One region of the Micromonospora sp. WMMC250 genome, then DNA from elsewhere that is predicted to be linked to it. Evidence: riboswitches for the same ligand, from Rfam matches in the RefSeq annotation. Region 1 holds a riboswitch; each other region holds the start of a gene.
What was found. A riboswitch is a leader RNA that binds a small molecule or an ion and turns the genes downstream of it on or off. The one in region 1 is predicted to bind cyclic di-AMP.
Positions count from the first base shown of each region.

Region 2: another riboswitch for cyclic di-AMP. It lies ahead of O3438_RS12390 (C39 family peptidase); the one in region 1 lies ahead of O3438_RS19915 (coiled-coil domain-containing protein).
Region 3: another riboswitch for cyclic di-AMP. It lies ahead of O3438_RS22105 (C40 family peptidase); the one in region 1 lies ahead of O3438_RS19915 (coiled-coil domain-containing protein).

Region 1 covers NZ_JAPZBJ010000002.1:4,447,213-4,451,229, forward strand. Annotated here, with positions in the region: gene O3438_RS19905 (copper-translocating P-type ATPase) at 1-179, opposite strand, end outside; gene O3438_RS19910 (YibE/F family protein) at 491-1,861, shown strand; cyclic di-AMP (ydaO/yuaA leader) riboswitch at 2,028-2,158, shown strand; gene O3438_RS19915 (coiled-coil domain-containing protein) at 2,163-3,182, shown strand; gene O3438_RS19920 (carbonic anhydrase) at 3,270-3,983, opposite strand.
Region 2 covers NZ_JAPZBJ010000002.1:2,844,575-2,848,591, reverse strand. Annotated here, with positions in the region: gene O3438_RS12405 (acyltransferase family protein) at 1-205, shown strand, start outside; gene O3438_RS12400 (hypothetical protein) at 299-685, shown strand; gene O3438_RS12395 (hypothetical protein) at 817-1,587, shown strand; cyclic di-AMP (ydaO/yuaA leader) riboswitch at 1,873-2,014, shown strand; gene O3438_RS12390 (C39 family peptidase) at 2,247-3,095, shown strand; gene O3438_RS12385 (alpha/beta fold hydrolase) at 3,230-3,976, shown strand.
Region 3 covers NZ_JAPZBJ010000002.1:4,911,485-4,915,501, forward strand. Annotated here, with positions in the region: gene O3438_RS22095 (pyridoxamine 5'-phosphate oxidase family protein) at 1-177, opposite strand, end outside; gene dcd (dCTP deaminase) at 277-855, shown strand; gene O3438_RS22105 (C40 family peptidase) at 915-1,955, opposite strand; cyclic di-AMP (ydaO/yuaA leader) riboswitch at 1,969-2,104, opposite strand; gene O3438_RS22110 (N-acetylmuramoyl-L-alanine amidase) at 2,341-4,017, shown strand, end outside.

The sequences.
Region 1 (4,017 bases):
AGGTGGCTGGTCAGGACCACCGGAACGGTGAGAGCCAGACAGACCCAGAAGCGCCGGCGGAACATCTCGGGATCGTGCCCGGCGTGCTTGTCGTGCCCGCCGTGCTTGTCGTGCCCTCCGTGATGGGGTGGCCCGACCGGGACGTGCTGGCCGGGGTCGGGCGCTGACGACGCGGACATGTCTCCACGATGCCCGTCCAGGGACCGCCACGCGGGCGGTTCCACCACCGACACTCCGTCACGACCTGCGTCCCCCGACCGTGCTGGTTAGCATTCCCCACGATGACCCCCGGTAGACCGAGGCACGAACGGGCACCCGCGCCGCCGCGCGGTGGTGTCGCGGCCGGCCGGTCCGGTCCGACCCTGACCGTCCGTGACCGAACGGTCGTCAGCCGGCGAACCCCCGCGTTCCCCCACCACGTTTCCGCAGTGACGGTGAACCGACCGGCCCACTGACACGTACCCCGCACCGGATCGTTGGGAGTCTCACCTTGGGTTCCGACCACGCCCGTCCCGCTCCGTCCGCCCCGCCCCGGGTGCGACGGATCCTCGTCATGACCGTGGTGCCCCTCTTCGTCGCCACCGTGATCGCGGCCGTGCTCCTCTGGCCACGCGGCGGGTCACCGCAATCCGACGGCGGGGCGGACGTGCCGCGCTACAGCGGCACCGTGACCCGGGTGGTGATGGAGCCGTGCCCGCCGTCGCCGTCGAGCCCCGAGGGCACACCGAGCATCGGCGACGGGCGCTGTGGCACCGTCGACGTCCGCGTGGACGACGGGCCGTCGGCCGGCCAGCGGGTCGAGACGCCGGTGCCCGACGGGCCGGGCGCACCCCGGGTGGAGGTCGGCGACGAGGTCATCCTGGTCGAACTGACCGACCCCACCGACCCCACCATCAGCAACTGGAACGTCGCCGAGCACCAGCGGGGCACCCCGATGCTGTGGTTGGCTGTCGTCTTCGCCGCCGCGATCGTCGCGTTCGGTCGGTGGCGGGGTCTCGCCGCGCTCGCCGGCCTGGCCGCCAGCTTCGCCATCCTGCTCACCTTCGTGCTGCCGGGCATCGGCGCGGGCAAGTCACCCCTGCTGGTGGCGGTGGTCGGCGCCGCCCTGATCATGTTCGTGGTGCTCTACCTGACACACGGGGTCACCGCACAGACGTCGGTAGCGGTGCTCGGCACCCTGGGCAGCCTGGTGCTGACCGGCGTGCTCGCCACCATCGCCACGGCCGCGACCCACCTCACCGGCTTCGGCAGCGAGGAAGCCACCACCCTGTCGATGTTCCAGGGCGACGTGGACCTGCACGGCCTGCTGCTCGCCGGAATCATCATCGGATCGCTCGGGGTGCTCGACGACGTGACGGTCACCCAGGCGGCCACCGTCACCGAGCTTGCGCACGCCAACCCCGGCCTTACCCGGTTGCAGCTGTACCGTGCGGCAACCCGGGTCGGTCGGGCGCACATCGCGTCCACTGTCAACACCATCGTGCTGGCGTACGCGGGCGCGTCGCTGCCGCTGTTGCTCCTGCTCACCGCCGACGCGCGGCCGATCGGGCAGATCCTCACCAGCGAGTTCCTCGCCCAGGAGATCGTGCGCAGCGCGGTAGCCACCCTCGGCCTGATCGCCGCCGTGCCGCTGACCACCGGACTGGCCGCGGTGGTGACCGCCGCCGGTCGCACGGACACCACGTCGGCCGCCGACGCTCCCGCCCCACGACCGCAGACGGACCGGGCGGAGGCGCTGGCCGCACTTGTCTCACCGCGAACGGGTCACCCCGAGGAGTCGGACCCGACGCGGACTCCACCCCCATCTACCGCCGCCGACCGGTGGCCGGAGCCGAACAGGAGCACGGATACGACATGGTGACACTCCTCAGCGTGACCAGATCGGGCCTCCACCCTGAGAACCGCGTCACTGGTCACTCAACGCTATGGCGAAATGACGCTTTTGGTCGGCATCCAGGCGTAGCTCACCCGGTCGACTCTCGGGTAACCTCGCTGCCGGTCACCGATGAAGGCGCGAAGCGGCGTCTGCGGTGCCACCGCCCAATCGCCAACCGGCGAGCCGGGGACCCAGGTACGTGGGGTGAATCCGCGTCAGCGGTAGGGGCCACTTCCGCCCCGAACCCGTCAGCTAACCCGGTCGGCGGTCGAGGGAAGGGAACATTGTGACGGCACCCCTACGCCGCTGGTTGACACCCGTGGTGGCCGTGATCGCCGCACTCACCGTGCTCGCCGGGCCCCTCCCGGCCCACGCCGCCCCGACGAACCCCACCCCGTCCGGGCACGAGGAGGACGGCGAGCCGAAGCTGCTCACCGACGTCATCGAGCAGGCCAACCGCGACTACTCCGCCGCGAAGTCCCAACTGGACAAATCCAAGAAGCGGCAGAGCGAATTGGCGCAGGAGGTCGATCGGGCCCGGGCCGACCTGGACGCGCTGGCCCCCCAGGTCGGGCAGATCGCCGCCCAGTCGTACCGGACCGGCCGCATCGGCGCGCTCGCGATGCTGTTGGAGAGCAAGGCCCCGGACGCGTTCGTCCAGCGCGCCTCGCTGCTCGACGAGATGAACATGGTCAACGAGAAGAAGCTCGCCGAGGTCAACACGGTGAAGGCCCGCGCCGAGCAGGCCAAGCTACTTCTCGACGCGGAGGTCCGCGAGCAGCAGAAGCAGACCGCCGTGATGGCGAAGCGGAAGAGCGAGGCCGACAAGGCGCTCTCCCTCGTCGGCGGGAAGGGCTTCACCGGCGGCCTGGTCGACGCCACCTCGAAGGTCGCCAAGATCGGCCCGGGTCGCACCGCCGACGGTGACTGGAAGCCGCAGTCGTGCAGCGAGAAGGACCCGACCACGTCGGGTTGCGTCACCCCCCGCACGCTGCACGCGTACAAGGAGGTCAAGGCGGCCGGCTTCAACCGGTTCGTCGGCTGCTACCGCTCCGGCGGGCCGTGGGAGCACCCGAAGGGCCGCGCCTGCGACTGGTCGCTGCAGAAGAGCGGCTTCGCCCCGTGGCACAACGACGACACCCGGAAGTACGGCAACAACGTCGCCGCCTTCCTCATCCGCAACGCCGACCGACTGGGCATCTACTACGTCATCTGGAACCGGCAGATCTGGTTCCCGGCGACCGGCTGGAGTTCGTACAGCGGGCCGTCGAACCACACCGACCACGTCCACATGTCGCTGCTCTGACCCGCAGGACATTCGTCGAGGGCCGTTCCGCGTCGCGCGGAGCGGCCCTCGTCGCGTCCGGCCGCGAAAGGCGCGGCCCTCGTCAGGTCAGGCCGCTGCGGGCGCGGCCGGGTCGGCGTCGAGAGTCGTGAGGCCGGCCGGTACGGCGGCCACCGGGCGCACCTCTCCAGCGGCGAGCCGGTACGACACACCCACCACCGCGCACCGCCCCTGCGCCACCTCGCCGGCCAACACGGGCGACTGCCCGAGCAACGTCTCGACGGTCTGTGCGATGTGGATGTCGACGATGCCGTTGATGTCCTGCACACCCGCGGCCTCGGCCCGGCGCAGGCTGGGCAGCACGGCGTCGACCACCGCGGGCAGGTGCCCCGGCGGTCGGGCGCCGGTCGCGGCGGCCTCCCGGGCCGCCTGCACCGCGCCGCACGAGTCGTGACCGAGCACCACCACGAGCGGGGTGCCGAGCACTGTCACCGCGTACTCCACGCTGCCGAGCACCTCTGGGCCGGCGGTGTGGCCGGCGGTCCGGACCACGAACAGGTCACCCAGTCCGCGGTCGAAGATGATCTCGGCGGCCAGGCGGGAGTCGGAGCAACCGACGATCACCGCGAACGGGTGCTGCCCGTCGGCCACGGCGGCCCGGCGGCCGGCGTCCTGGTTGGGGTGGCGCGGAGCGCCGTCGACGAAGCGCCTGTTGCCGGCGATCAACTCGGTGTAGGCCAGAGCCGGCGCGCTCGGCGCGGCTGCCCGGTCGGTGGTCCGCTGTGGCCCCGGCTGCCCACCGGTAGTTCCGGAATGACTCATCCCCGCACCTCGTCTCGATGCATCTGACCTGGTC
Region 2 (4,017 bases), 1.6 Mb from region 1:
GGCGGTGAACCTGGTCCTCGCCGGGCTGCTGCACCGCTTCGTGGAGACGCCGATGATGCGTCGACTCGCACCGCGCCGCCCGGCCCGGTCGGCGTCCGTTCCGCGGCAACGCGAGGCCGGTCCCGCCGCCGCCGACCCGCCGGCCGACGCCGCCGGGGAGAGCGGGCAGACCAACGACCCATCACGGTACGTCGACTCGCGCTGACACCGTCCACCCTGCTCAGTGGGGTTCGGCGCGGCGTGCGACGACACGCCCGTGGTCGGTGCGTCAAGGTCGGCACGACGGTAGCGTGAGGTCGTGCTTCCGGTCGCGTTCACCTGTCCGCTGTGGTGGGTGGCGCGCTGGGCGACGCGGGTGCTGACCAGCCTCGCCGTCGTCGCGGCCCTGGCGCTCGGCGCGGGCCCGGCCTCGGCCGCCGTGCCAACCCCGTTTGCCCTCGGATCACTCCCGGCGACCTGCCCGTCCACCTGCGCACAGGGGGCGGTGCACGAGGCGCAGGCGGCGACCGGGGAGCCCGTCGAGGAGTCCTCCCCAGCGTGGTCGGTCGACCCGCAATCGGCTCCGCCCGGCGCCCAGGCCGCCGCACCGACCGGCCCGCGGCCGGTGCGCGTGGCCGACTCCGACCGGCTGCCCCTGGTCCACGGCCCGAGCAGCCGGGCACCCCGGGCGCCACCCGGGCGCTGAGTGACCGGGACGAGCGTCCCGCCCGCCGCGCCTGTCGACCCACCAGCTCCGCGCCCCGCCGGCCCGTGCTCCGCCCTGGCCCGGTGGCGGTGGGGCTCCCCATCGCATCGCTCTCTCCCGAGGTGCCGACCATGGAGACCGCTGTCTTCTACCAGTTCGTGACCGAGGTGCCGCAGGCCGCCGCCATCTGGTCCACCCTGTTCCTGCTGGCCCTGGGCGTACTCGCCCTGCTGGTGGCCCGCCCCGAGCGGGAAACACCCCCGGACGACCCGCACACGGCCGCCCTCACCGCTCGTGAGGTGGCCGCCGCCGAGGCCGCCGACATGCGCCGGTACGCCGAGGAGGTGGCGGTCGCCGCGACCGGGGCGGCCCGGACCGCGCAGCGGCGACGTGCTGACTGGTTGACCGCTCAGGAGGAAATGGAACGGGCCTGGGCCGCGTACGACGAGGCGGACACCGCCGCCCGTCGCTTCGCGGGCGCCGAGGCGCTGCCCACCCCGCAGACCCCCCACACGCCGGCCGAGTACGCCGCCCGCGAGCGCTACCTGCACCGGGCCGCGATGACGGCGTACTGGCGGGGTGACCTGAGCATGGCGCAACTCGGCGACGTGTTCGCGCACCGGCGCGGCTGGGATCCCCGGCGGCACCCGGTCGAGCAGGAGGTGCTGCTCAGCCGGACGATCCGGGACACCCGGCTGGCCGACTACCAGGCCGCCGCATTCCGGGAGCGGGCTGCCTGGCGGGACGCGGAACTGGCTGCCGACTCAGCGCGAGCACTCGCGACGGAGAGCTGCGCGGCGGCGGCCCGGCTGCGACCGAACCCGCTGCCCGCGCGGCGAGCGGTGACCGGTGCGTTCCGACCCGCTCTGGTGGCGCGGTGGCGGCCGGCGCGGGCGAGTTGAGCCCGATCCGTGACGTGAGCCGGCTCACGCCGACCGGAATTCGGGCGTCCGGCACGATCGGCGCGAATCTTCCGATGAATCTGGTCGCATTCTCGGCGGCCTGTCCGGTTGTCGACCGTAGGCGTCACCGTAACCGCTTGTCCCATCGAGTCACGTCATCGGCAATACGCGCAGAAATTGCCGCTCCATTTCAGGTTTACGCAGGTGGTGCTGGCTTGGCAGGGGTGCGGACGGGCCAGTACTGTCGTCCCGTCCGGTGCGGTAACCGATCGCAAGAGGCGACGCCGCGCCGACCCGCTCAATCGTGATGAACGAACCGGGGACCCACCAGTAAGTCCGGGGTGAATCCGCGAGCCAGAGCCCGCGGTAGGGCGATCTTCCCGCCCGAATCCGTCAGCTAACCCGGTAGGCGGTGTCGGAAGGAGTTCCATCCTCGTGCAGCACCTTTCCACCCCTCGGTTGTTCCCTCGCCTCCACGGCGCAGCGGTGCCCCCGCTCATTCGTCCAGTGACGGTGAGCTGACCCCCGGGTCATCGCCTAACCGCCCGGCCACGCCGGGCGTTCCCCTGAGCGGTTCACCATCCGCGGACCACGGTCCGCGCGCTGGCGCCTGCCCGGATACCGGTCCGGTCGCCGGTGTGCCGCTCTCCCCCCGATCCGTGGAGGACCCCGTGAAGCACACCCTGCAGCGTCAGCTCCGCCGTTTCGCCACCGAGCGCCCGTACCAGATCGTTGCCGCCTCGGCTGCGGCCCTCGCGATCGCCACCACCACCGGCGCCCTGCTCACCACCGCCGACGACGCACCCGCCGGCCAGCGCACCGCGACCACTGTCGCCGAGATGCGCAGCGACGTCGCCGCCTCCCGCGGCGAGGTGCGTGAGGCGTCCCCGTCGGCAAGCGCCGCGCCGAGCACCGCCGCTCCGGCCACCACCGCCGCGTCGCCGGCGGCCAAGGCCAAGGCCAACCCCGACCTCACCCGTAAGCCGACGCCGCCGAAGCCGCCCGCGACCAAGGTGCTGGACTACGACTACGAGGCGCAGAACACGTACTACAACTGCGGCCCGGCGGCCACCCGGAACGCCCTCAGTGCCGCCGGTATCGACCGCACCCAGGAGGAGCTCGGCGCCGAGCTGGGCACCACCGAGATGGGCACCAACTCCGCCGAGGACACCACCCGGGTCCTCAACGCCGAGGTGAAGGGCGCCCCGTACCGGACCCGGATGTTCGCCGGCGCCCCCAGCCCGGCCCAGATGGGCCGGCTCCAGGCCGACGTCGTCAAGGCCATCACCGACGGCCGTGGCGTGGTCGCGAACGTCGTCGGCGACGCCGTCGACACCGACGGCGGTTACCACTCCTACGGTGGCGGTCACTACATCGCCGTCGTGGGTTACAAGGACAACGGCCGTACCGTCCGGATCGCCGACTCGGCCAACGCGGCCGACCCGTCGTACTGGATCACCACCATCGACCTGGCCAACTGGATCGCCAGCCGGGGCTACTCCGCCTGACCCAGGCACGCTGACCGCCGCGGGCGTCGTCCCCCACAAGGGGCCGACGCCCGCGGCGTTTCCGTCGGTGCCGGCAGCGTCTCCCGGGAGGGACGACTCTCGTACCGGGCCGTGAACCGTGGGAGACTGCGGCCGTGGTGGATGAATCGGGTGGTCAAGCCGGTCGCGGGCGGGTCCTGCTGCTCCTGCACGGAATGGGCACGACCGGGGACGTCTGGTTGCCGTGGGCGCCGCTGCTGGAGCAGCGCTGGGCGGGGCGGTGGCTGGCACCGGACCTCGCCGGCCACGGCTGGGCGGAGCCGCTGCCGTCGTACACCTTTGCGGGGTTCGCCGACCGGATAGCGCGCGGCCTGGCGCCCGGCGACCGGCTCGTCGTGCTCGGGCACTCGCTGGGTGGGGTGGTCGGTCTCGCGCTGGCCGCCCGCGCCGCCGGGACGCCCGTGGACGCCGTGGTCGGGCTGGGCATCAAGGCCGTCTGGTCACCCGACGAGCTGACCCGCGCCGCTGACCTCGCCGCCCGCCCGGTCAGCTGGTTCGCCACCCGCGCCGAGGCCGCGCGCCGCTACCTTCGGGTGTCCGGCCTGGCCGGCCTGGTCCCGCCGGACCATCCGGTGGTGGACGCCGGCCTGCGTCAGGTCGACGGCCGGTGGCGCCTCGCCATGGACCCGACCGCGTTCGCCGTCGGTGAGCCCGACCTGGCCGCGCTGCTGGCGGCGACCGACGCGCCGGTCGTGCTGGCGCGCGGGGAACACGACCCGATGGTCAGCGACGAACAGCTCAAGGAGTACGGGGTCCCGGTCGCCACGTTGCCCGGTCTCGGCCACAACGCGCACGTGGAGGACCCGGCGGCCGTGCTGGCGTTGCTCGACCCGTACCGCTGAGCGGTCCCGAGCGGAAATATCGGTCGTGCGGCCGTCTCTCC
Region 3 (4,017 bases), 460 kb from region 1:
GATGAAGCAGAAGAGACCCTCGTCCGTGATGACCGGGGAGACCGGGTGAACCCGGGGCCCGCCGTCGGCGCGGACCGTGGCCAGGTAGCCGAAGCCCGGCCCGTACTGCTGAAGGAGAACGCGGATCCCGTCGGCGAGTCGGGGCTCGTCGGCGGCGAAATCGGACCAGGAAGCCATGCGAGCATTCTATCGAACAAATGTACGACGAGCGACCTCGACGCGCTGGTCACCGGCACCGAATCCGGCCGGTTTCGGCAACGCGGCTATGGTGGTCCGATGCTGCTCTCCGACCGCGACCTGGTCTCCGAGATCAAGGCCGGCACGCTGGGCCTGGAGCCGTTCGAGCCCACCCTGGTCCAACCCTCCAGCATCGACGTCCGACTCGACCGGCTGTTCCGGGTCTTCAACAACCACCTCTACACCCACATCGATCCGGCGATGCAGCAGGACGACCTGACCTCGGCGGTCGAGGTGCCCGACGGCGAGCCGTTCGTGCTGCACCCGGGGGAGTTCGTGCTCGCCTCGACGCTGGAGGTCATCTCCCTGGGCGACCAGCTCGCCGGCCGACTCGAAGGCAAGAGCTCACTGGGCCGGCTCGGGTTGCTCACGCACTCCACGGCCGGCTTCATCGACCCCGGCTTCTCCGGACACGTGACGCTGGAACTCTCCAACGTGGCGAACCTGCCGATCACCCTCTGGCCGGGCATGAAGATCGGGCAGCTCTGCATCTTCCGGCTCTCCTCGCCGGCCGAGCACCCGTACGGCTCGGTGGTCTACGGATCCCGCTACCAGGGCCAGCGAGGCCCGACGCCGAGCCGTGCCTGGCAGCACTGGCGCACCTGGCCCACCCGCTGAACCCGTGACGACGAGGGCCCGCCGCGACGGATCGCGACGGGCCCTTCGGTCACTCCCGGTCAGCCGGGACGGCCGTAGCTGTGGATCGGGCCGTCGTCGACCTTCTTCATCTTGACCGGTTGGCCGGCCTGCGAGGCGTGCACCACCCAGCCACCGCCGACGTACATGCCGACGTGGTGGATGTCGCTGTAGTAGAAGACCAGGTCGCCGGGGCGCAGGTCGCCCTTGCTGACGTCCTTGGTGACGCGGCTCTGCTGGGCGGCGTTGTGCGGCAACGACACACCGGCCTTCGCCCAGGCGGCCAGCATCAGCCCGGAGCAGTCATAGGAGTTGGGTCCCTCGGCGCCCCACACGTAGGGCTTGCCGATCTGTGCGCAGGCGAACTTCACCGCGACACCCGCGGCCCCGCCGGGATAACTGCCGGGGCAGGGCGCGGGGCGCAACGAGCCACCGCCACCGTTGCCGTACACCTTGAGGCGGAGCTTCTGCAGCCGGTCGATCTCTTCGTTGATCTGCTTCTTCTTCGCCGCCAACTGCGCCTCGGTACGGGTCAGTTGGGCCACCATCTCGTCCAGCGGCGCCTTCTGCGCGGCCAACTCGTCCCGCAGGTCGGCCACCTCGCGGACGTCCTGCTGCTGGTTGTGCGCGAACCGGTCGAGCATCTCGAGCTGACTGACCACCTCGCTCGGTGACCGGCTGCCCAGCATCGCGTTGACTGTCGAGACGGTCTCACCCTTGTACGCCCGCACGGCGAGGGCGCTGACCTTGTCCATCGCGGCGTCGACCTGCTGTTCGAGCGGGGCGATGCGGGTGGCCAGAGCGTCCGCCTGCTTGCGCTTGACGGCGAGGTCGGTCCGGGTGGCGTTGTGCCGTTCGATGATCGGTTCGAGTTTGTTCCAGTCCTCGTCGATCTGACGCTCGATCTCCGCGACGGACGGGTCGGCGTGGGACGCCGTGGCGCTGCCCGTCAGGACGACGGCGACGCCGACCAGTGCGGCGAGAGCGGTGGTGAAGCGGGACCAGCGTGGGCGCGGCACGATCGGCGTCGGGCCGGCTGTTGCCGACCGCTCGGACGACGGCCGCGGGGCATGGAGTGCCACCGGGGTTCCGTACTCCTTCTTCCTGACCGCCTACCGGGTTAGCTGACGGGTTCGGGCGGGAAGTCGGCGCCCTACCGCAGTGGCTGCGGATTCACCCCGAGGGACCTGGGTCCCCGGTTCGCTCGGAAACGACTCGGCGGTGTCGGTCCGTTACCGCCCGGGCTGGGCGGAGCTGCTATCGGGCCGACGAATGACCAGAGTAGAGACGCCTGTTACCAATCCGCAACCCGTGCGGCCGTGACACTCCGTACCGATCGAGCGGGGGTCACCGGCCCGGTGTGAAGATTTCTTTCCGAGGAAGTCGAAACATGGAAAGGTATTGACGCGGACTCTCCAGCGGCGCGATGGTGACCTGACCTCTACCCGCGAGAATCTAGGGGGTTCGATGCACCATCCAACCCTGTCGACCGGCTGGCGCGCACTGCTCGCCACCACCGTCATCGCCGCCGCGAGCGCGGTGCCACTTTCGGCGGCGGCCGCCGCCGCACCCACCACCGACCGCCAGCAGCAGTACGCCGCCGCGGCGAGCGAGTACGGCGTACCGACCGGCGTGCTGCTCGGCGTCTCCTACCTGGAGTCCCGCTGGGACAGCAACGCCGGCACACCGAGCACGAGCGGTGGCTACGGCCCGATGCACCTGACCGACGCCCGCCACGTCGCCGCCCTACCCGGGCGCGGCCACCACGACGCCGGTGCCGAGGATCCCCGCGGCGACGAGTCCCGGAGGGCCCTGGCGCCCGCGCCCCGGCCCGCCGAGGCCCCCGGGCCGGCCGCCGCCGCGTTGCAGACCGTGGACGCCGCAGCCGCGCTGACCGGCTCCACCCCCGAGGCGCTGCGCACCGATGCGGAGGTCAACATCCGGGGCGGGGCCGCGCTGCTCAGCGCGTACCAGCGGGAGTTGGGTGCGCCGGTCGGCGCGGACACCGACCCGGCGGCCTGGTACGGCGCGGTGGCCCGCTACGCCGGTGCGGACAGCGCCGACGCCGCGGCGGCCTTCGCCGACGAGGTTTTCACCACCATCGCCGCAGGCGAGTCCCGGGTGACCGACGACGGGCAGCGAATCACACTGCCGGCGATCGCGGTACAGCCCCAGCGCTCCTGGTTGGACCGGCTGGGCCTACGCCGGCTGGCCCGCCCGGACGGGGTGGAGTGCCCGCGCACCATCTCCTGCGAGTGGATTCCCGCACCCTACGAGGCGTTCGGCGACGGGGACTACGGCAACCACGATCTCTCCGACCGGCCCGCCCGGCAGAAGATCGAGTACATCGTCATCCACGACACCGAGGCGAGCTGGGCGACGACCCTGCAACTCGTCCAGGACCCGACGTACGTGAGCTGGCACTACTCGCTGCGCTCGGTCGACGGGCACATCGCCCAGCACGTGAAGACCAAGGATGTCGGCTGGCACGCGGGCAACTGGTACGTCAACGCCAAGTCGATCGGTCTCGAACACGAGGGGTTCGCCGCGCAGGGCACCTGGTACACGGAGGCGATGTACCGGACCTCGGCGAAGCTGGTCCGGCACCTGGCGCTGCGGCTGGGCATCCCGCTGGACCGCCAGCACATCATCGGCCACGACAACGTGCCCGGCACCGTCGCCTCGACCGTGCGGGGGATGCACTGGGATCCAGGCCCGTACTGGGACTGGACGCACTACTTCGACCTGCTGCACGCGCCTCGACTGGACACCGGCACCCCGGCCACCGGGCTGGTCCGGATCGACCCGGACTACGCCACCAACCAACCGGCGTTCACCGGATGCGTCACCGCCGGTGTTCCGTGCGCGCCGCGCGGCTCATCGTCGGTGGTGCTGCGGAGCGCACCGTTCGCGGACGCGCCGCTGGTCAACGACATCGCGCTCCGGCCGGACGGCACCCCGAACACGATGGCCGTGTCAGACCACGGGGCCCGGGCGTCCGCCGGGCAGACGTACGCGCTCGCCGGACGGCAGGGCGACTGGACCGCGATCTGGTACCTCGGGCAGCGGGCCTGGTTCCACAACCCGGCGTCCGCGCCGACCGCCAGCTGGACCGTCGGCGTCGTGGCCACGCCGAAACCCGGA